DNA from 4 places in the Neptunomonas phycophila genome. Region 3 is predicted to be linked to each of the others. Evidence: predicted binding sites of a transcription regulator. Region 3 holds the regulator's gene; each other region holds the start of a gene.
What was found. The regulator FNR, encoded in region 3, switches genes on or off when oxygen is low (the NO sensors DNR and NnrR bind a similar motif). The targets are predictions, from matches to a motif close to TTGATNTANATCAA.

Region 1 (5,757 bases), 1.1 Mb from region 3:
CACAACATCAATCAAACTGATTTCTACCCTATGCCTGATAGGCACACTATCAGGCTGCGCCTCACTCATTAGCGCCACACGAGAAGAACCCATCCAAGAAGACTCCGGCAAGCGCACACTTGGGGCTTACGTCGAAGACGAACTGATCGAAAACAAAACGCTCGTCAACATCAACAAAGGCTCAAAGGCCGTAAATAGCGCCCATATCGGCGTTACAAGCTACAACGGCATCGTATTACTCACAGGCCAAGTACCCAGCGAAGCGGCTAAAACAGAAGCCGAGCAGATAGCCATGCAAACTCGCAAGGTCCGTAAAATCCATAACGAACTTGAAATTGCAGGCCCGACATCAGGTATTGTCCGCACTAACGATGCTTACTTAACCAGCCGCATCAAATTACAACTACTAGCCACAGAAAACATCGATGGCGGCCGCATTAAAGTCGTTACCGAAAACAGCTCTGTTTACCTCATGGGGCTAGTAACCGAACAAGAAGCAAATCTTGCGATTAGTATCATCCGCACTGTGCCAGGCGTTCAACGCATCGTAAAAGTCTTTGAATACATCCCTAAGCGCTAACAACTAGACCTTCTCTAGATGTAGCCCCAAAAAAAAGCCACCAGATCTAATTAAACCTGGTGGCTTTTTTATATTATCAGCTCTAACTACACAACCATTACCCTGCCGATATCGACTATTTCACGACCTTAAGCGATGGGCGTGCTGCCTTTTTTGGCTGCTCTGGTTCTGGCGGCTCAGGATCGTAATCATCACTCGCATACAGCTCTGCACCCGGCTCTTGACCAAACCCCATCCCCGCGCCAGTTTCCCGCGCGTAAATAGCTAAAACAGCACTCATTGGCACATACACATTCATTGGCATACCACCAAAACGCGCGCTGAAACTGACAGCATGATCATCAATAGTCAGACCAACAACCGCCGACGGACTGATATTTAAAACAATTTGTCCATCCGAGATAAATTGCTCAGGGACCATTACGCCCTTCACAAAAGCGTCTACAGCAATATGCGGCGTTAAATCATTATCAATAAGCCACTCGTGAAGGCCTCGAATAAGATAAGGACGACTCGGGTTCATATCCTAACCACTCCCAACATTCCAAAAAAAAAGGATGACAACGCATCCCTTTTTAATAATACAGGCAAATTACCAAATACTAGTCGCGCATTTCGCGCTCACCATCCGATAGGCTATCACGGAAAGATTCACGCTCGAACAAACGATCCATATAAGCCAGTAAATGCTTACATTGCGCTTCAGGCAGTTCAATACCCAAAGACGGTAAACGCCACAAAATTGGCGCAAGACAGCAATCGACTAATGTGAACTCATCGCTCATAAAGAACGGCTTTTCACCAAAGATTGGCGAAATAGCAACAAAGCTATCACGCAAGTCCTTACGTGCTGATTCTAACTCAGCTTCACTGCCTTTGCCCGAAACCAAAAGATCAACATGCTTACACCAATCGCGCTGGATTCGGTACATAAACAAACGGCTTTCAGCACGCGCTACAGGATAAACTGGTAACAATGGCGGATGAGGAAAACGCTCATCAAGGTATTCCATCATCACATTTGATTCATAAAGAACCAGTTCCCTATCCAAAAGCGTTGGCAAGCTGTTGTATGGATTCAAACCCGCCAGATCTTCTGGCAAATCTTCAACATGACAATCGATCACATCAACAGCAACACCTTTCTCGGCCAGCACGATGCGTACGCGGTGGCTGTAGTGATCACTACCATCAGAGTAAAAGGTCATGGAAGAACGCTTCGCCACAACTCCCATCAATATATCCCCATATAACTTACCGCTAAAAATAAACAAACGCGGCCTTTAACAGGCCGCGCGAAAGAAGCATTCTAACAGATTTTTTCGATTAGATCAGTGTACATCTCTCCAATATTCTTTCTTAAGCGCATAAGCGATAAAGAAGAATATGAACAAGAAGATTAACACCTTAGTACCAATGCGATGAGAATCGAGTTTTGAAGGCTCCCCAATGTATGCCATAAAGTTAACCAAGTCATAAATGGTGCGGTCAAACTCAGCTGGCGTTTGTAAACCCGCCTTGCTGATGGTTAAGCAGCCACCCATTTCTTGACCGGTTAGCGGGTCAATTTTCTTCTCCGCATGCATCAGTTCTTCAGGTGTACAGTGGTTAACTTGCTCACCTTGTAAGTATTCCAAAACGTTTGGCATACCTACATCAGCAAAAACAACGTTATTCACACCCCAAGGACGAGACTCATCTTTATAGAAGCTACGTAAATACGTATAAATCCAATCAGGTCCACGCAAACGCGCTTCAAGCGTTAAATCAGGTGGTGGATTACCAAACCACTTGCCGGCATCAGCTTTTTGCATAGCAATAGTCATTTGATCACCTATTTTTTGGTCACCTAACAACAAATGCTCTTCAACCAACTCATTCGGCATACCCAAGTCATTCGCAGCACGCTCATAACGCTGATATTGGGCAGAGTGACAACCCAAGCAGTTATTTACAAACGTTTGCATACCACGCTGAAGCGACGCCTGATTCTCTAGGTCTATTTCAATGTGATCTAATTTAACCCCTTCTGTAGCTGCCATAGCCACAACCGGGAACAACGACATAACGAAAGCGATTACAAATTTTTTCATTACCCTGTCACCCTTTCCGGAACTGGTTTAGTTTTCTCCAAACGCGTGTAAATAGGCATTAAGAAGAAGAACGCGAAGTACAGACCTGTACAGATCTGAGCAACCAGCGTACGACCCGGTGTAGAAGCAACAACACCTAAGTAACCCAAGATCACAAAGCTTACAGCAAAGATAGCCAACGCCACTTTACTCATCCAGCCTTTGTAACGGATAGACTTAACAGGGCTGCGATCTAACCAAGGCAACACAAACAAGATAGCAATCGCACCACCCATCACTACCACACCAGGGAACTGGGAAGCAGCAATTGGCGGAATAGCACGCAACATGGCATAGAAAGGCGTGAAGTACCAAACAGGCGCAATATGCGGTGGCGTTTTCAGCGGGTTAGCTGGCTCAAAGTTTGGCGCCTCAATAAAGTAACCACCCCCTTCAGGGAAGAAGAAGATTACGGTACAGAAGACAAACAAGAAGACCACAACACCCACAATATCTTTAACAGTATAATAAGGGTGGAACGGGATACCATCACGTGGCACACCATTTTCGTCTTTGTTTTCTTTAATTTCGATACCATCTGGGTTGTTAGAACCCACTTCATGCAATGCAATGATGTGCAGAACAACCAAAGCTAATAGCACGATAGGTAAAGCGATAACATGCAGCGCAAAGAAACGTGTTAGCGTAACACCAGAAATCAGGTAGTCACCACGAATCCACTCAGCTAAATCAGGGCCAATAAATGGCACCGCCGAGAATAGCGAAACAATAACCTGCGCACCCCAGTAAGACATCTGACCCCAAGGCAACAAATAACCCATGAAGGCTTCAGCCATTAGCGCCAAGTAGATTGTCATACCAAAGATCCACACCAACTCACGCGGCTTACGGTACGAACCATAAAGCATGCCACGGAACATATGCAGATACACAACACAGAAAAATGCAGACGCACCCGTAGAGTGCATATAGCGCAACAGCCAACCGTAGTCGACATCACGCATGATGTATTCAATAGACGCAAACGCCCCTTCTGCTGAAGGGTTGTAGTTCATCGTTAACCAAATACCAGTAATAATCTGGTTAACCAAAACGAGCATGGCTAAAGAGCCAAAGAAATACCAAAAGTTAAAGTTTTTTGGCGCGTAGTACTTGGAAAGATGATCTTCCCACATAGCCGTTGCTGGGAAACGGTCATCGACCCACCCCATGAAACCGCCTTTACCCTTATTGCGATAGCCAGCCATTACACAGCCTCCTGATCGATACCGACGACGAGAATATCGTCATCCTCAAACGTATAAGGAGGGATCACAAGATTTGTCGGCGCTGGGGAACCTTTAAGCACACGACCAGACAAATCAAAACGAGACCCATGACATGGACAGTAATAACCGCCCACCCAATCAGCACCTAAGTCAGCAGGCGCGACTTCTGGACGATACGTAGGAGAACAACCCAAGTGCGTACAAATACCCACCAACACCGAAATGTCATCGCGTATTGCACGGTAAGCGTTTTTAGGAATGTAATCAGGCTGCTGCGGTACGCTTGAAAGCGGATCAGCTAAACGACTAGGATCCAGCGCTTCTAAATTTTTTAATGCTTCTTGGCCACGTTTAACAACCCAGACTGGCTTTCCGCGCCATTCTACGATCATTTGCTGCCCAGGCTCTAGCTTACTGATGTCTGCTTTCGCAGGTGCACCCGCCGCTTTAGCCTTAGCGCTCGGATTCCAAGAAGCTACAAACGGTACTGCAGCCCCCACAGCACCTACTGCCCCAACGGCAGAAGTAGCACCGATCAGTAGGCGACGCCGACCCTTGTTCACGCCGTCATTGCTCATCAAGTTCTCCCCCACATTCAGCCCCGCCTTTATTTTTATAAAAAAGATCACCGGCCGAAAAGTATAAAGCTACAAAATTCGGTTCTTTAAAATCGCGAAAATAGTAAAGAATATAACCCTATGATACAAGGTGAATTAATAAATTACCCCTACATTTAGACTAAGTATTGATATAGCACAAGATTATATAGCAGACATAAAAAAACGCCCGAGCCGTGAGGCTTCGGGCGTTTTTCTGAATTGCTTGCCAGTAAACTGGCAGACAATTAACGCTTAGAGAATTGTGGTTTCTTACGTGCTTTACGCAGACCAACTTTCTTACGCTCAACTTCACGAGCGTCACGGGTAACAAAACCAGCTTTACGCAGTGAAGGACGAAGCGTTTCGTCGTATTCCATAAGTGCACGAGTAATACCGTGACGGATAGCACCAGCTTGACCGAAGCCACCGCCGCCTTTAACCGTAGCAAACACATCAAATTTTTCTAACGTTTCAGTCAGTTCTAGTGGCTGACGAACGATCATGCGAGCAGTTTCACGACCAAAGTACACATCAAGAGTACGATCATTAACAGTGATAGTGCCTGTACCTGGACGCAAGAAAACACGGGCAGTAGAAGTTTTGCGACGACCTGTACCGTAATACTGAGTAGTTGACATAATCTACTATCCCCTTAAATTTTCAATTCTTGAGGCTGCTGAGCCGCATGTGGATGTTCGTTACCTGCGTACACTTTCAATTTAGTGTACATAGCACGACCCAAAGGACCCTTTGGAAGCATGCCTTTAACCGCTAGCTCAATAACCTCAGCTGGCTTGCTGTTGATCATGATTTCAAAGTTAGCCTGCTTCAAGCCACCTGGGTAGCCTGAGTGACGGTAGTACATTTTATCTTTACGCTTGTTACCCGTCACGTTTACTTTCTCAGCATTGATTACAACAATGTAATCGCCTGTATCTACGTGAGGAGTGTATTCTGGCTTATGCTTACCGCGTAAACGGCGTGCGATTTCAGTAGCCATACGACCCAGAGTTTTACCCTCTGCATCAATTACATACCAGTCGCGTTTTACTTCGGCTGGTTTAGCAACAAAAGTAGTCATCTATTGTTCGCCTATATAAAAAATTAAGTCTTAACGAGGCTTTCAAAAAGCCGTGCCGACTTACCTTATAATTATTAGTTGTCGTCTATTCATTACTGAAGAAACCACAACAATCGAACCTCAACAATTTGAGGAG
Region 2 (5,757 bases), 400 kb from region 3:
GAAAAAAAATCGTCTAAGTCTGAAACAGGACAAATAAACACGCATTAACCGGAAACATAGGCAGAATCAGGGGGTTGGAGCTTGACACTTGTTTCTGCCAGTTGGTATAAAGTGCGAGATATTTGTGCTGGGCATGGACTACAGAACATAAAAAATAATCGACTCGATAAAGGGGAACATCGTGAACAAGTCTGAATTAATCGACGCAATTGCAGCATCTGCAGACATTCCAAAAGCAGCTGCTGGTCGCGCATTAGACGGTGCTTTAGATTCTATCTCTTCTGCTTTGCAGAAAGGTGAGTCAGTAGCACTTGTTGGTTTTGGTACTTTTTCTGTAAAAGAGCGCGCGGCACGTACAGGTCGTAACCCTCAGACAGGCAACCCAATTGAAATTGCTGCGGCTACATTGCCGACTTTCAAACCGGGTAAAGCGCTTAAAGACGCAGTTAATAAGTAATAGGGGCTAATCGCGTAAGCGTTTTAATCCCGAATCTGGAGCGGTAGTTCAGTTGGTTAGAATACCTGCCTGTCACGCAGGGGGTCGCGGGTTCGAGTCCCGTCCGTTCCGCCACTTTTGAAAAAGGCGCATTCTGGGAATGCGCTTTTTTTTTGAACAATGGATACTAGGTGAATCATGCTGCAATCGATTCGCGATAATTCTCAAGGTATTGTCGCTAAAGTTATTGTTGGTTTAATCGTTGTTACTTTCGCACTGTTTGGTGTCGAATCGTTAGTCAGTCTAACGGCAGGCTCCAACGCGCCAGCCAGCGTAAATGGTGAAGAGATCACTGAGCAAGAACTGTATCAGGCAACGCAAATACAGCGTCGTCAGTTGCTTTCTCAAATGGGCGAGAATGCAAACCCTGCATTGCTTGATGAGAATGTGATCAGCGGTATGGTTTTAGAAAGCTTAATTGAACAAAAAGCTTTATTGATCTCGGCGCAAGATAAAGGTTTGTATGTTTCTGATCGTATGCTTGATCAAATGATCATAGAAACGCCTGACTTCCAAATTGACGGGAAGTTTAATTCGGATCAATTTCAGGCGGTACTTCGTAACGCTGGTTTAACGCCACTTATGTATCGTGACTTGATGCGCAAAGAGCGAATCTTAGCTCAAGAGGCTAATGCTTATCAGCTTTCATCGTTTGTTGTGCCAGCGCAGCTAAAACAGGTAGTTGACCTTGAAACGCAAACGCGTTCAGGTAACTACTTTACTATGCCGTTAGATATCGAAGCCGCTAAAGTAGCAGTCACCGACGATGAAATTAAGGCTCGCTATGATCAAGAGCGTAGTTCGTTAACAACGCCAGAGCAGGTCGTTATAGAGTACATTGTGCTTGATAAGCAGGCGATGCGTGATGCGATAACTGTTACTGATGAAGAGTTACAGTCTGAATACCAACAGCGTCAAGCGTCCTTTGCACCGCAAAATGAGCGTCATGTAGCGCATATTTTGGTTGAAATTTCTCCTGACCAAGATGATGAAGCAGCGCTAGCTAAAGCTGAATCAATTAAGTCGCAATTGGATCAGGGTGCTGCGTTTGATGAGCTAGCTAAAGCTGAATCGGACGACATTGGCTCGGCTCAATCCGGTGGTGATCTCGGTAATATAACAACGGGTATGCTATCTGAGCCCTTTGACAATGCGATGCTTGCGTTAAAACCTGGCGATGTTTCTGAGCCAGTGCGTACAGAGTTTGGCTACCATATCATCAAACTGATCAGCGAAACCGAGTCTACAATGCCTTCATTTGAAGAATTAAAGCGTTCTCTTGAAGATGATATCGTGACTCGTAAAGTTGAGTCTGAATACGTAGAAGGCTTAGAGCAATTAGCGGATACCACGTATTCAGCAGGAGACCTTGCTGAGCCTTCGGAAGTAATGGGCTTACCTATTGAAGTGAGTGAGCCTTTTGATCGTTCTGGTGGGGCGGATGTGTTTACGAGTAACACTCAAGTAATTGAAGCGGCATTTGCTGATGAGCAATTAAATGAAGGACTCAATAGTACGCCGATAGAGATTGATCAAGACCGTACTATGGTTTTACGCGTCAAAGACCATTTTGAGCCTCGAGAGCTATCGTTAGAAGAAGTCTCTGATCAGTTACGAGATCAAATAGCCTATGATAATGCTTCAAAAGCGTTGAATGAAAAAGCTGATAGTAAATTAGCCGCGTTAAATAGCGGTACATCATTATCCATGGCTGCTGATGATGCTCAGGTAAATGCGCTTGAGTCGCTTAGCCGTTCAGCTTCTTCAGCTCCCGCCGAAGTGGTTGGTAAACTATTTGCTATGCCGCATCCTGATGGTGCTCCTACAGCCTCTAAAGCTGTATTAGCTGACGGAAGTGTGGCGGTCATTCAATTAACTGCTGTGACTCAATCAGAAGCGGCAGAAAATGAAGATACGTTGAACGCAATGGGGCAATATTTAGCCTCAATGAAAGGTCAGGAAGCGTATAAAATGGTTGCTAAGTCCGTTACTGATAGCGCTGAAATTGAGCGTAAATAGAACAGACGTATATGAAAAAGCCTAGCTTGTTTGCTAGGCTTTTTTTTGTCTATGTATATTAGCATTTGTTGATGTAAGTTAATGATTTAAATGTGGGCCTATTTTAATCTGCACTAGTTTAGTGGTAGGTGCTTCTTACTGTGTTAAGCGCCTAATTTAAATATGCAGAAGTAGGTCAAAATGATGATCATTAACGAAGCTGTAGTAGAGCTGTCTAGATTGCAGTTCGCTTTAACTGCAATGTACCATTTCCTTTTTGTTCCCCTGACGTTGGGAATGTCATTCATTCTCGCCATCATGGAGTCGGTCTATGTTATTACCGGAAAACAAGTCTATAAAGACATGGTCAAGTTTTGGGGAAAGTTGTTTGGGATCAACTTTGCTTTAGGCGTGACAACCGGTTTAACCATGGAATTTCAATTTGGAACAAACTGGTCTTATTATTCCCATTATGTGGGAGATATTTTTGGAGCTCCACTAGCCATTGAAGGTTTAATGGCTTTTTTTCTAGAATCAACTTTAGTTGGTTTGTTCTTTTTTGGCTGGGACCGCCTAAGCAAGCTTAAGCATTTATTAGTGACTTGGGGTGTTGCATTGGGTTCTAACTTTTCGGCTTTGTGGATTTTGATAGCTAATGGATGGATGCAAAATCCTGTTGGGTCAGAGTTTAATTATGAAACGATGCGAATGGAGTTGGTCGACTTCGGCGCTTTGCTATTTAACCCTGTAGCGCAAGTTAAGTTTGTTCATACTGTGTCAGCAGGGTATGTAACAGGTGCGGTTTTTGTATTAGCCATTTCCAGTTATTACTTACTAAAAAATCGCGATTTACCCTTTGCGCGGCGTTCATTTGCTATCGCTTCGGCTTTTGGTTTGGCTTCTATTCTCAGTGTCATTATCTTAGGTGACGAGTCTGGCTATGAGCTAGGTGATGTTCAAAAAGTTAAGCTGGCTGCTGTCGAAGCTGAATGGCATACGCATGAAGCCCCTGCTGCTTTTACACTAATTGGTTTTCCGAATCAGGAAATAGGGGAGACGGAATATGCTATTCGTATCCCAGGAGTCTTAGGTTTAATCGCAACACGCTCTATTACTGAGGAGGTGGAAGGGATAGCGGATCTAAAGGCTCATAACCGTCAACGTATAATAAATGGCATTTATGCTAATCAATTGCTTGATGAGTTGCGCTCGGGTTCTACAGACGCACTTGTTAAAGAAAATTTCGAAAAAGTAAAAGACGATTTAGGTTATGGGTTACTAGTTACTGCATTTACGGATGACATAAACAACGTAACCTCCGAACAGATAGATCAAGCTGTTGATTATAGTATCCCTCGTGTAGCGCCTATCTTTTTTGCTTTTCGTATTATGGTCGCGGCAGGTTTCATCATGCTAATCATTTTTGCCACTGCTTTTTATCAAAATGCGCGTCGACGCATCGGCAACAACCGTTTATTTCTTCGTATTATCTTATGTAGTCTACCGCTTCCGTGGATCGCTTGTGAAACAGGGTGGATTGTGGCTGAGTATGGCAGGCAGCCATGGGCAATAGGAGAAATATTACCGGTACATGTCGCCGTATCTAGTCTGTCAGCAGGCGAGATTTGGCTATCGATGGGCTTGATGACTGCTCTATATACTGTTTTCCTTTTTGCCGAAATGTACCTAATGATTAAATTCGCCAAAAAAGGACCATCCAGCTTACATACAGGGCGCTATGCTTTAGAAGGTGACATAGCTCAAATGCGCGTTCAGGGGGAGCAGTAAAATGGATTATGAATTATTAAAACTAATATGGTGGGCATTGATAGGTGTTTTGCTGATTGGTTTTGCGGTAACCGATGGCTTCGATATGGGAGTAGGTAGCCTGCTGAGAATAGTTGGCAACGATGATATCGAACGTCGCGTAATGATTAATTCCATTGCCCCGCATTGGGATGGAAATCAAGTATGGTTTATAACCGCCGGTGGTGCGCTCTTTGCAGCATGGCCTATTGTTTATGCGACCTCTTTTTCGGGTTTTTACTTTGCAATGATTTTGACCTTAGTCGCGCTTTTTTTCAGACCCATTGGCTTCGATTACCGTTCTAAATTACCGAACCCTTCATGGCGTAATAGTTGGGACTGGGGGATTACGTTCGGCTCTGCTGTGCCGCCAATTATCTTCGGTGTTGCATTTGGTAATTTATTGCAAGGAGTACCTTTTGAGTTTGATAGCTACCTTCGGGTGACATATACAGGCACGTTTTTCGCTCTATTGAATCCTTTTGCTGTGTTATGCGGTGTTGTTAGCTTACTAATGATCATGACTCAAGGTGGGGCTTGGCTTCTGATGAAGACTGATGGCCACTTGCTAATCAAAGTTGCACGCGCAACATTAATCACGGGGTTATTGGCATGTTTGTGCTTTGTGCTTGCAGGTTTGTGGTTAGCTTTTGGAATAGATGGGTATGTGATCACCAGCCAGGTGAATGGTAATGACGTCTTAACTCCATTAATGAAGTCGGTTGAGATTCAATCTGGAGCATGGCTGAATAACTATGAAAAATATCCTGTGTTAATGCTTGCGCCTGTGTTGGGGGTTGCTGGCATGTTAGTAGCTAGTTTGGCTGGTGCTCTGCGTAAAGGCGCATTGGCTTTTTTGAGTTCATCGCTGGGTATCGCGGGCATTATAGTTACCGCTGGGGGATCAATGTTTCCTTTTTTAATGCCGTCGTCTTCACAGCCCGGAATGAGCTTGACTCTCTGGGATGCAACATCCAGTGAAATGACACTTAAAATCATGTTTTTTGTCGCGTGTGTTTTTGTGCCAATTATTTTGATTTACACCTTATGGAGCTACTGGGTTATGTTCGGGCGTATTAGTAAAGCTCACATAGAAAAGAATACGCACTCATTGTATTAATATGTAAATAACTTTGAAGCGTGGCTTCAAGGTGGAGGAATAAGATATGTGGTACTTTGCTTGGATTCTGGGTGTGCTGCTAGCGTGTTCATTTGGCATCATTAATGCTGTTTGGCTCGAATTTAAAGGGTATGAGGGTGAAGAGGAAGCCTGAGCTAAATGAATCAAGACTCTAAAAACAAAGAGCGCCATCAAGGGCGCTCTTTTACTAATGAAACGTTATTCCTGAAAGATTTAGTCGGTTTTCAACGTATAAAATATCGCTATGTGAATGTGCTAGGCATGTTGGCAGGGCTTTTGATAGTTGTCCAAGCGTGGGCTTTATCTAACCTCTTTG
Region 3 (5,757 bases):
TCATACAGTTCGTCCCGCGTGACTACTCGGTTTGTGCTTCGTTGCAGGCGCTCTATTATACGGGCTTCTTTAAGTGTTAACGTTTGAGTGGAGCCGTCAATAAACGTCACTGTGTGCGTATTTAGATCGATTATCGTATCGCCTAGCTTAAGTTGGTTTGAAGGTGGGGTAGGGATAAGGTACGGAATTCGGCGGCGTATTGCGGCTAAGCGAGCAAGCAGCTCCTCAGGGTTGAAGGGTTTGGTTACATAATCATCGGCACCGCACTGTAGTCCTCTAATTTTATCAGAATCGCTGTTTTTACCGGATAAGATCAAAACGGATAGGGCAGGATGTTGGGCTTTGATTGTTTGGCAAAGTTTATCTCCTGACATTTTGGGGAGTTGGCGGTCTATTATGCAAATATCTGGTTGATTAGTGGATAACCAAGTGACGGCTGATTCAGCGCAAGAAAAATCATAACAGCGGTACAGCGAGGCTTGCAGTAAATTACATAAACCTTGGCGTAAGGCGGAGTCATCCTCAACTATTAAAACGCGATACATGAAGTGTCCTGTTGGCGTTTTTTAAGGTTGGTCTGTTTGGGTAGTGTGAGTGTTACAGATACAAAGCACTCATCGCAATCAATTAATAAGTGCCAACCAAATGCTTTGCATAAGGATTTACAAGAGGCGAGCCCTGTACCATCGTTAATTGTTATCGGCGTTTGCACATGTGGCGAGCATCGCTCATTTTTTAACAAAAGAGACAGGCTGTCATCGTCCTGATTGCAGTGATAGATGAATAGCCCTTTGTTTGAGTGTTGAACCACATTATCCAATAAATTAGAAAGAATACGGTTGAGTGCTTGAATTGCACTGTGCGTATCATCGCGTCTGTATGACGTGGCGCTGATGGAGTCGACGGTGATCTCCATAGTACGACGTTGCTGCAAGAGCGTTGGTAAATACGTGTGTATGTGCTTATTTATGATGTCGATTGGAGTAAAAAGGTCGCCGGGTGTGCGGGTGGTGCTGTAATTGATGGGTGGGTTAGCTTTAGGGGGCCTTAGTGATGGTCGTCTCATAAGGTGGTTGAGTTGATAGAGAAGATGCTTAGCTTTGTTCGTTTCTTGTTGTAACGTGTCCAGATAAGGTTGAGGCGAAGTGAAATCGATGTGTTGACCCAATAGATAGGTGTATAGGTGAACATTTGATAAAGGCGATGCAAGGTCATGTATTGTCTGGATTAGTTTGTCGTAGTAATTCAGAACAAGACGTATAAAGCCGATGCACGAGAATAAGATCGCCAACCACAGTGTCGGCATAAATATGGCTGTTGTGGTGTATGTAGACCAAGTGCAGACGGTGTAACCATTCTCCCAACAATGATATTGACTACTGTTGATTATCAAAGGGTGAGAAGTCTGTGACTTCAACAATTGTGTGAAATACGGGAGAGCCATTTTTAAGCGGCTCAATTCAGCCAGTGTGTTATCTAAACCCTCACCCGGATAAATAAGGTCATTATCCTTCCAGAGCGTGATTAATGATAAGTCGGGTTCCTGATATAACAACCGCCTAAGAGACTGTTCTATGGGGTAATCATCTGATAATACTTGATCGATTGTCGCTTGAAATAATTGTGTACGCTGCATGTTATTAATAACCAGCGCATAGCTACAAAGTGCGGCTAGCAGGGCTAAACTAAACCACAGGCGATATTGGCTAAGGCATTGTAGACTGATTAATTTCATGGTTATCCCTTGTGAGCTAAGAGCGCGCACGCACGGTTAACGGTATGGCGGCGTTAACTCTGTTTCTGTAACCATGATTAGTTGAATAAGGCCGGTTGTCTGTCCTTCAAAAGGAGAGTTTTTGAGCGCAATTAGTGCTGTTTTTATTTGAAAGGGCAATGCCGTTTGAGTCCGGCATTGCAGTATATGAGGTCAGCCCTAAAGAAAGAGCAATGATAGAATGCTTTATATAGATAACTCTTGCGTATCGGTTGGCTCTGAAGTGCCAGGGCATTCGCCGGATATTTCATAGAGCTTGTCGATACTTAACAGCTCAATTTCTTTGCCATCAACAGCCAGAATTTCGCTTTTCTGGAAACGTGTAAAGATACGGCTCACGGTTTCGACGGCTAAGCCTAAATAATTCCCTATTTCATTGCGTGACATGGAAAGACGGAAGTTGTGCTCGGAGTAGCCTCGGGCTTTAAAGCGTTGCGATAGTTTTAATATGAACGTGGCAATACGAGCTTCAGCGTTCTTTTTAGAAAGCAAAAGCATCATTTGCTGGTCGTCTTTAATCTCTTTACTCATGGTGCGCATAACTTGGCGACGTAATTCCGGCAGTTGGCCACAAAGGTCATCTAAATTATCAAACGGAATTTCGCAGACGGCAGTTGTTTCAAGCATTTTAACCGAGATCGGATAAATGCCATCGTCATACCCGCTTAGGCCGACAAGTTCACCAGGAAAGTAAAAACCGGTAATTTGCTCTTCGCCTTGGTCCGTAATTGTGTAGGTTTTGACGCTACCGGCGCGAATGGCGTATACGGATTTAAAAGCATCACCTTGGTGAAAAAGGTGATCCCCTTTCTTTAGCGGACGGCTTTTTTCGATAATATCATCGAGACGGTCCATTTCGGTCATGTTGAGTGATACAGGCAAGCACAAAGAGCTCAAACTGCATGTTTTGCAGTGTGACTGATGAATACTATGAACTTTCCCTTCTTTACCGCAATCTGTCATGACAATTTCCTGTCGTAATTAGCCAATACTGCCTCGTTTACAAAGCAGATTATGGACTATTTAGGAAAGCGGGTGAAGGCTATATTAGATAATTCTTGAATAACCGAGAGTGGTATGCTCCTTTGGTATAAAGGCATCGAAGGCCATGCATATGCGCCTGATCAATAATCGACCAGCAGGCGAAACAATAATTTTGTCTTTTTTAACCGATAACAGCTTGTCTTCTTTAAACTGATTGATTTCAGGTAACACATCATTGAAATAGTCAAAGAAGTCGATGTCGTATTTTGTCTCTATCGCGGTAGTATCCAGTGAAAAATGACAAATAAGTTGGGTGATAACATCACGACGTATATGGTCGTCTTTAGTCAGCTGTATGCCACGCCTAATGGCACGGCCTCGATCCTCAATGGCTGCACTCCACGCCGTGATATCATGCTCGTTTTGGTAATACACGTTTCCTACTTGGCTAATAGCCGATACGCCCATGGCGATTAAATCGCAATCGGCATGTGTGGTGTAGCCTTGGAAGTTACGGTGTAATTTGCCTGTTTGTTGAGCGATAGCTAATTCGTCTGTCGGCTTTGCGAAATGATCCATGCCAATATAGACGTAACCGGCATTGAGCAGTTTTTGAATCGTTGACTGTAAAATAGCTAATTTTTCATTGGCGCTGGGCAAGTCGGCTACATTGATATGTCGTTGTGGGCGAAACCGATCAGGCATGTGGGCATAGTTAAATACCGATAAGCGATCGGGGCTCATGTCGATAACTGTATCGAGTGTTTTATTGAACGTTTCGAGTGTTTGGTGCGGTAATCCATAAATTAAATCCATGTTAATGGATTTAAACCCCAATGAGCGGGCCTCATCAAGAATGCGCTGTGTATCTTCAGTTGACTGAACGCGGTTAACGGCTATTTGTACCCGAGGATCAACATCTTGGATGCCTAAACTAATCCGGTTAAAACCTGTAGCGCGCAATGTTTTTAGTGTGTTTGAAGAAGCTTCACGCGGGTCTATCTCGATTGAATAATCGCCTTTATCGTCATTGCGCAGAGCAAAGTGATGACGTAAATGTGTCATCAGTTCTTGCATTTGCTCGTCACTGATAAAAGTAGGCGTGCCGCCGCCCCAATGCAATTGGTTTACAATACGCTGGTTACCGTACCAAGCAGCGGCTTGTTCTATTTCTTTGTAGAGAGTGTCTAAGTAAGGCTGGGCTTTATCGCGGTTGCGCGTAATCACTTTATTGCAGGCGCAGTAGTAGCAAACATGCGCGCAAAAAGGGATATGTATGTATAAAGAAAGCGGCGCATGAACATCACTGGTTTTCAACCCAGTGCGAATTAAATCAATTTCGTTATGCTCAGTATCAAACTGTAAAGCCGTTGGGTATGAGGTGTACCGAGGGCCTGCTAGGTCATAGCGCTTGATTAAATCTGTATTCCAAGCAAGTTGAGTTGGTTGAGCCACAAATAGATCCTCTGTACATCATCATAGTATTGACGCCATGTTAGAGGATACGGATGTGTGTTGTTTTGACAGGAGTCAAGCTAGTGCGTTAATCCCGTCCATGGAATGGTGTAAATGCCAAAGGCGATAATCACGATACCAGCTACAGTATGAATCCATTGGCGCTGGAGTAATTGTTTGATCTCATTAGCTAATAACCCAGTTGCCAGCATGGCAGGTAGGGTACCCAAACCAAAGGTAAACATGAGTACAGCACTTTCTAATGGATGTTGTGCAGAGGCACTCCAAATAAGCGTGCTATAAATAAGACCGCATGGCAGCCAGCCCCAAAAGAAGCCAAGCAGTAGAGCTTGGCTAAGAGTCTGAACGGGCAGTAGTTTGCTGGCGGCGGGGCGGACGATAGACCATAACCCTTGCCCCAATTTTTCGATTCGGGTTAGCCCTTTCCACCATTGCCCGATATAAAGCCCCATGGCGATTAACAAGAGACCTGCACCCGTGCGCAGTATAAGTCCGGTCACGGGATCTTTGATCATGAATCCAAGACTGCCCACCAAAAAACCAGCCAAAGCGTAACTGAATATTCGCCCAACGTTGTATGCAACCAAGTAGTAGCGACGAGACTGCGTCATGGCAATAGAGGCTGCAATACCACCGCACATACCCAGGCAATGAGCACTGCCAAGCAAACCTAATATAATAGCCGTGGTGAGTGTGAGGCTGGTGGGCACGTTATTTACTTCTTATCTTGTTTTGCTTCGTCGGGTATGAGATCGTCATCGTCGTCATATAAAATGCTGTGCGCGGGTGAATCAAGATCATCGTATTGGCCGGTATTTACACTCCAAAAAAAAGCCCAAATAGCAGCGCCCGTTAAAATAACAGCGAGTGGGATAAGAAAAAAAAGAATTTCCATAATTAACGACTCTTCTGGCCTGAGTGTAGCGGTTTACGACGGGGTAACCGAGTGAGACGCAAAGCGTTGCCTACAACAACCAGTGAACTTGTAGACATGCCAATAGCTGCCATATAAGGAGCCACAAAGCCCAAGGCTGCTAGGGGAAGCGCCAGCAAATTATAGCAGATTGCCCAGCCTAGGTTTTGACGAATAATGCGCTGCGTTTTACGTGCTAGGACAATAGCGTCGACTAAGCAGGTTACTTCACTGCTAATCAGTACAGCATCGGCGTTCGTTTTGGCGAGATCGGTTGCGCTGCCCATCGCTATAGAGGTTTGAGCACCGGCTAACACGGGAATGTCGTTGATTCCATCGCCTACCATGATAACTTGCGCCCCTTGGCGCTGTAGTTGCTGTATGTGCGCAAGCTTATCCTGCGGAGAAGCATTGCTGATAATGTCTGTGATAGCGAGTTGTTCGGCTACTGCGGATACAGCCGATGAGCTATCTCCGGTGAGCATGCTAACGCTAAACCCTAGGCGCTTTAATTGCTTAAGGGCTAATGGAACGTCGTTTCGAATTTGATCACTCAGGCTAAACCAGGCTATTGGGGCTTGATCGTTACATAATAATAGCCACTGCTGTT
Region 4 (5,757 bases), on a different contig from region 3:
CGAATGACCCGCTCAGCATCAGCTCCTTCCGGCACGTTCTCAACATAAGTGGTTTCCACTTTATCACCGTAATACGCCTCTACCGCTTTGCGCCCTTGATCGTGCTGATAACTCCAGCCGTGATCACCTATAGGGCCAACATAGACAAAGCCGACTTTAAATGGCTCTGCCGCTTGCGCTGTTAACGCAGCTGCAAGACCAATACCTGCAGCTAGGCCTGTTAGGGCTTTTTTAAACGCGGTTTTTTTCATGAATCCAATCCTCATACCCATGTAATGATTCGTTAAGGGAGCCTGTTGGCTGTTGAGCCTATGAGATGCAAAAAGCTGACCAAAAAGACAGTTTTTTAGATTTCATGCGGACTTGCTAGCCCTAGGGGCTCGCGCAGATCACTGTAGCGCCTTAACACCTTATTTATTCTGCTCTTTTTCGGTGCATCTTGGATGCTAAACGAAACAAACGGTACCCGTCTAGCGCCTTATGTGTTTCTGGCTGCCAGCGGTGTTGCAAACGCTGGTTCCATATCCCACGGGAAACGGATCCATGTATCTTGGCTTACTTCAGTAATAAAGGTATCCACTAGAGGGCAGCCAGCAGGCTTGGCGTAAATAGTTGCAAAGTGCGCTTTAGGTAACATCTCACGAACCACACGTGCTGTTTTACCCGTATCGACTAGGTCATCTACAAGCAAGAAGCCTTCACCATCACCCTCAACCCCTTTAAGAATATTCAGCTCACCTTGCTTCATGGCCTCGGCACCTTCCTCGGCTATACCGTAGCTGGTTACGCACACGGTATCGATCAATCGAATATCTAATTCACGAGCCAAAATCGCCGCAGGAACCAAACCGCCTCGTGTGATCGCTATAATGCCTTTCCACGGGCCCTTTTCCAATAACCGCCATGATAAAGCGCGGCAATTACGGTGCAGCTCATCCCATCCCACCGGAAAGTCGCGATGGTAGGGTAGTTGTGGTGTCGCTTGCGCAGTGGGTTCTGACATCTTACTTTCCTCAATATGGCTCTATCGTCCATAACAATCTGTCAGGACAGTCAGCTAAATCTTTATACAGTTAACGGTAAATAATAACCCAGAGGTCAACTTTTTGCAGCATCCGATAGATCGCTATAACCAATCACGGGCTGTTCTGCGAATGCTTCGCCTGCGCTTCTAAAATCTCGAAGAGGTTGAGTTCGATCCAATCTGCCAACGCTTCAACCTTGCCACTCACCTCAAGCCCTAGCGACGTTAGACTATACTCAACATGCGGCGGAACAACAGGATACGAAACGCGCTTCACAAAGCCATCACCCTCCAGCCCTTGTAAGGTCTGTGCTAGCATTTTCTCGCTAACCCCAGATACCTTACGGCGCAGATCACTAAAGCGGTAAGTCCCTCCGGCTAATGCGACCAAGACTAAAACTCCCCAACGACTCGTTACATGCTTCAATACCTGTCTGGAAGGGCATTGCTCTGCAAATACATCACCGCGCTCCATTCTCACCGACAAAGGTATACCTATTTCACCCTGTATATAAGCAACGTCGGGCGGCGTCTTAGACTTGTCATCATGACTGATCATATCTTTTTTCATACTTACCTTTTTGTACGTACTTACTAAAAGTGAGTTTGGAGTTTAGCATAGATTACATCAAGCGACTTCTTGATTACTGATTCAATCATTTTCGATTCAAAAGGAGCACACTATGATTGCTGTAACCGGAGCGACAGGCCAGCTAGGCCGTTTGGTCATTCATGAACTGCTTAAAACACAACCTGCAAATAGCATTATCGCCGCCGTACGTAGCCCTGAAAAAGCCGAAGACCTTGCGGATCTCGGTGTCGTTGTCCGCCAAGCAGACTATGATCAACCAGCAACGTTAGCCACAGCCTTTAACGGAGCCAAAAAGCTCTTACTCATTTCATCCAGTGAGATCGGAAAACGAGCGGCTCAGCATTCCGCGGTTATTGATGCAGCCAACGCTTCAGGCGTCACCCTCATCGCATACACCAGCCTTTTGCATGCAGATACCTCCCCGCTGGCATTAGCTCAGGAGCATGTCATAACCGAACAAAAGTTAGCCGAATCTGGCGTGCCTTTTGTTCTATTACGCAATGGCTGGTACACCGAAAACTACTTGGCCAGCATACCTTCCGCTCTTGAGCATGGCGCATTCATTGGTGCTGCAGGCAATGGAAAAATAGCCTCAGCACCTCGTGCAGACTATGCCGCCGCCGCTGCCGCCGTCATGGCATCGCCGCAAGATCAAGCAGGCAAAGTTTATGAACTGGCAGGTGATACCGCTTATACGCTTGCCGAATTAGCACATTACCTAAGCGAGACCACGGGCAATACGATCCAATACCAAAACTTACCCGAAGCAGAATTTGCCAAAGTATTGGTTGGCGCGGGTTTGCCTGAAGGCTTCGCAAATATATTGGCAGACTCAGATGCAGGCGCTGCCAAGGGAGCTCTATTTGATAGTAGCCATCAATTAAGTCAGCTGATAGGTAGAAATAGCAAACCAATGACTGAATCTCTTAAAGCGTCACTCTAAGTTTGTAAGATCCGATTAGCACAGAGCAAATAATAAAACGGAACTTTGCCTAGCCTCATCGGTTAAAACAAATATGACTCAAGTAGAGCGTTAGAAACGAATGTCCACTCAATCCTTAGTAAGGGAAACATTATGGCTCAAATAATAGTTGTTTATCATTCAGGGTATGGCCACACCAAAGTGGTAGCTGAAAAAGTAGCTGAAGGTGCTAATGCATCGCTTATCGCTATCGACGAACACGGCGACATCCCCGAGAGCGCATGGGACGAGCTTAATGCCGCCGACGCTATCATTTGGGGCTCCCCAACTTATATGGGTAGCCCGAGCTGGCAGTTTAAAAAGTTTGCAGAAGCCACCTCCAAAATTTGGTTCACCCAAGGCTGGAAAGATAAAGTCTTTGGTGGTTTTACCAACAGCGCTAGCTTCAACGGCGACAAACAAGTTTCATTAATCGCGTTACAAACACTAGCCTCACAACACGGCGGTATTTGGGTGAGCTTAGGCTTATTGCCAAGCAACTCTAAAGATGCAACCCGTAAAGACCTAAACAACCTAGGCGGCTCGGTTGGCCTGCTGGTTCAATCACCATCTGACGCCAGCGTCGATGAAATCCCGCAAGGGGACTTAGACACCGCTGTTTCCTATGGGAAGCGCGTAGCTGAAATCACAGCTAAGCTAGCGTAAATTATTCATGACCATGATAAGGGCGCTTTGCGTCCTTTTTTATTGGCCAACAAGCAGGTAACGTATCTAGTCAATTACTCGCTAAAGGTCTGTTTAGAATGAAAAAGATCGCTATATTCGACTTCGATGGTGTCATCGTCGACAGCTTGATGATCAAACTGGATGCCTTTATCCACTGTTTTGGAATACCACTAACTAAAGAACAGCAAGCACAAGCCAAACGCATTCATCTGTCTACCGGTGGTATTCCTCGGGCCGTTAAAATTCAAATGATGCTTGATACATTTCAATCGGAATCTATAACAGGAAGTATGGATGATTTCTTAGCTCGCTTTCAGATTACGCTAGACGACCGGATGCGATCTCTTACAATAGACGACGCTACTCGCTCAATGCTTTATACATTACAAAAAGAAGGTATAGCAATATTCATCAACAGCGCAGCGCCGGTTAATGAAATTAAAGAGACACTAAAGAATAATCAACTATTGGATTGCTTTGTCGCCGTGTATGGCGGGGATGAACGAAAACCAGAGAACTTCGATAAAATAGCGGCCATCACTGGCCAACATGTGAACCGTGTATTTGTGGGTGATGCCGACTATGACGAACAAGCCGCACACGAACGACACATACCGTTTATTCGCTATGTTGGATACGATGATTTATTCACAACACCGGCTCAGTGCCTTACTGCCAACACCATGCCTGAACTGACTGATATGATTTTAACAACGTTACAATAATACGCCTGCACTCCTCAGCGCAGGCGTATTCACTAAGCGTTTGCTTTTTTACGACGGCTGTAACCGATAGCCGCCAAACCTAAGCCTAGTAATGCGAGTGAAAGTGGTTCCGGCACCTCTTGCTGAGTCGCTGTATTGGGTGCAAGCACACTGGGTGTTCCTGTTAACGTATACGAGACGAAATCTAAGCCTCCTTTAGCATAGGCGTTAACATTCGGCCCATTAGACCACGATAGATTAAGTGTTTGATCACTGGCAAAGCTGGTCCACTGCACATCGCTAATCGACAGGCTACCCATTAGCAGATAATCATAGTGTGGGTAGATAGTGGTGGAAAATATACCCGGTGAAGAGGCGTTCCAAGACAACAGCTGAGTACCATCAATATAAAAGTTAAAGTACTCACTGCTCAAATCGTAGTCGCCCTTAAGCATAAGCCCGAGTGTCACATCAGCGAAGGTGACATTAGTCGGCAAAGTAATTGTCTGCGAGTACGTTTGTGCCGTGTTTACAATGGGGGTTAAATCGGCTGTGATGATGGCCGATTGAGCCGCCCCCGCAATCATCGAAAAACCAACTGCAGCGTAAGCTAATAGTTTCATGACTAATTCCTTAAAATAACTACTGTCTCTAAAAGCAAACATTACGCCACATATTCCAATCCATTGTTTTGCTTTAGTTTTTATAAAAAAGTCTCCAATAAGAAACATTAAATGTAAAAATTACTGACACTTTTAACAGACACATAAAGACAAACCAGAGCTTACACCAAGCATGTGGCAAAAAATCTAATCGCTTTAAACAAACGCTAAACGCTCTTGAATGATGATCTAGATCTAAACACGGCGTCCTGATATCGGTTCTAATATTCTTTAACGATTTCTATTTACACGAAGTAAAGGAGAGTACCCATGAAAGCAGCCGTTGTTAATGAGTTTAAAGGGCCTTTAGAAATCAAAGAGATGCCTCTTCCGACAGTTAAAGCACATGATGTACTCGTCAAAATCCATGCGTGCGGTGTGTGCCATACTGACCTTCACGCTTGCCATGGTGATTGGCCAGTCAAACCTAAAATGCCACTTATTCCAGGACATGAAGGTGTAGGAGAAGTTGTAGAAGTAGGTAGTGAGATTTCCCATTTAAAAGTAGGGGATCGAGTTGGCGTACCTTGGCTATACAGTGCCTGTGGCCAGTGTGATTATTGCTTAGAAGGCAAAGAAACCCTCTGTTTAGACCAGCAAAACGCAGGCTATTCAGTAGATGGCGGGTATGCTGAATACTGCTTAGCTGATGGCAACTACACCGTCAAAATTCCGGACGGGCTCAGTTATGTCGAAGCGGCACCTTTGTTCTGCGCCGGCGTCACCACCTACAAAGCGCTCAAAGTGTCCGACGTAAAACCGGGTCAATGGATGGCCATTGTCGGTGTGGGCGGCTTAGGGCACTTAGCCATCCAATACGCCGTAGCTATGGGGATGAATGTGATTGCCGTAGACACTGGCGATTCTAAAATGGCTTTGGCAAAAGAACTTGGGGCGAAATACAGCATCGACTTTCTGAAAGATAGCCCTTCCCAAAAGATAGCTGAACTAACCAACGGCGGCGTACACGGCGTTGTTTGCACAGCCGTATCAAAACCCGCCTTTTCCGAAGCCTACAAATCAATCCGTCGCGGTGGCGCTTGCGTACTGGTGGGTTTGCCGCCCGAAGAAATGCCGATCCCCATTTTTGATACCGTACTCAACGGTGTCCGCATCATCGGCTCCAT

Region 1: petA (ubiquinol-cytochrome c reductase iron-sulfur subunit) is a predicted target of FNR. The motif match lies at 4,687-4,700, and genes of this name have one in related genera.
Region 2: BS617_RS06800 (cytochrome ubiquinol oxidase subunit I) is a predicted target of FNR. The motif match lies at 2,584-2,597, and genes of this name have one in related genera.
Region 4: adhP (alcohol dehydrogenase AdhP) is a predicted target of FNR. The motif match lies at 4,815-4,828, and genes of this name have one in related genera.

The regions. Positions count from the first base shown of each region.
Region 1 covers NZ_MRCI01000001.1:754,953-760,709, reverse strand. Annotated here, with positions in the region: gene BS617_RS03470 (BON domain-containing protein) at 1-580, shown strand, start outside; gene BS617_RS03465 (ClpXP protease specificity-enhancing factor) at 696-1,103, opposite strand; gene BS617_RS03460 (glutathione S-transferase N-terminal domain-containing protein) at 1,183-1,815, opposite strand; gene BS617_RS03455 (cytochrome c1) at 1,912-2,673, opposite strand; gene BS617_RS03450 (cytochrome b) at 2,673-3,920, opposite strand; gene petA (ubiquinol-cytochrome c reductase iron-sulfur subunit) at 3,920-4,519, opposite strand; gene rpsI (30S ribosomal protein S9) at 4,786-5,178, opposite strand; gene rplM (50S ribosomal protein L13) at 5,193-5,621, opposite strand.
Region 2 covers NZ_MRCI01000001.1:1,478,181-1,483,937, forward strand. Annotated here, with positions in the region: gene lon (endopeptidase La) at 1-48, shown strand, start outside; gene BS617_RS06785 (HU family DNA-binding protein) at 182-457, shown strand; tRNA gene BS617_RS06790 (tRNA-Asp) at 495-571, shown strand; gene BS617_RS06795 (SurA N-terminal domain-containing protein) at 635-2,515, shown strand; gene BS617_RS06800 (cytochrome ubiquinol oxidase subunit I) at 2,702-4,282, shown strand; gene cydB (cytochrome d ubiquinol oxidase subunit II) at 4,284-5,420, shown strand; gene cydX (cytochrome bd-I oxidase subunit CydX) at 5,467-5,574, shown strand; gene cydD (thiol reductant ABC exporter subunit CydD) at 5,580-5,757, shown strand, end outside.
Region 3 covers NZ_MRCI01000001.1:1,880,507-1,886,263, reverse strand. Annotated here, with positions in the region: gene BS617_RS08630 (response regulator transcription factor) at 1-545, opposite strand, end outside; gene BS617_RS08625 (histidine kinase) at 530-1,735, opposite strand; gene fnr (fumarate/nitrate reduction transcriptional regulator Fnr) at 1,961-2,737, opposite strand; gene hemN (oxygen-independent coproporphyrinogen III oxidase) at 2,822-4,213, opposite strand; gene BS617_RS08610 (sulfite exporter TauE/SafE family protein) at 4,294-4,944, opposite strand; gene ccoS (cbb3-type cytochrome oxidase assembly protein CcoS) at 4,950-5,129, opposite strand; gene BS617_RS08600 (heavy metal translocating P-type ATPase) at 5,132-5,757, opposite strand, start outside.
Region 4 covers NZ_MRCI01000003.1:74,995-80,751, forward strand. Annotated here, with positions in the region: gene BS617_RS15825 (BMP family ABC transporter substrate-binding protein) at 1-251, opposite strand, end outside; gene gpt (xanthine phosphoribosyltransferase) at 479-1,003, opposite strand; gene BS617_RS15835 (winged helix-turn-helix transcriptional regulator) at 1,137-1,595, opposite strand; gene BS617_RS15840 (SDR family oxidoreductase) at 1,708-2,559, shown strand; gene BS617_RS15845 (flavodoxin family protein) at 2,692-3,243, shown strand; gene BS617_RS15850 (HAD family hydrolase) at 3,342-3,989, shown strand; gene BS617_RS18330 (PEP-CTERM sorting domain-containing protein) at 4,022-4,591, opposite strand; gene adhP (alcohol dehydrogenase AdhP) at 4,901-5,757, shown strand, end outside.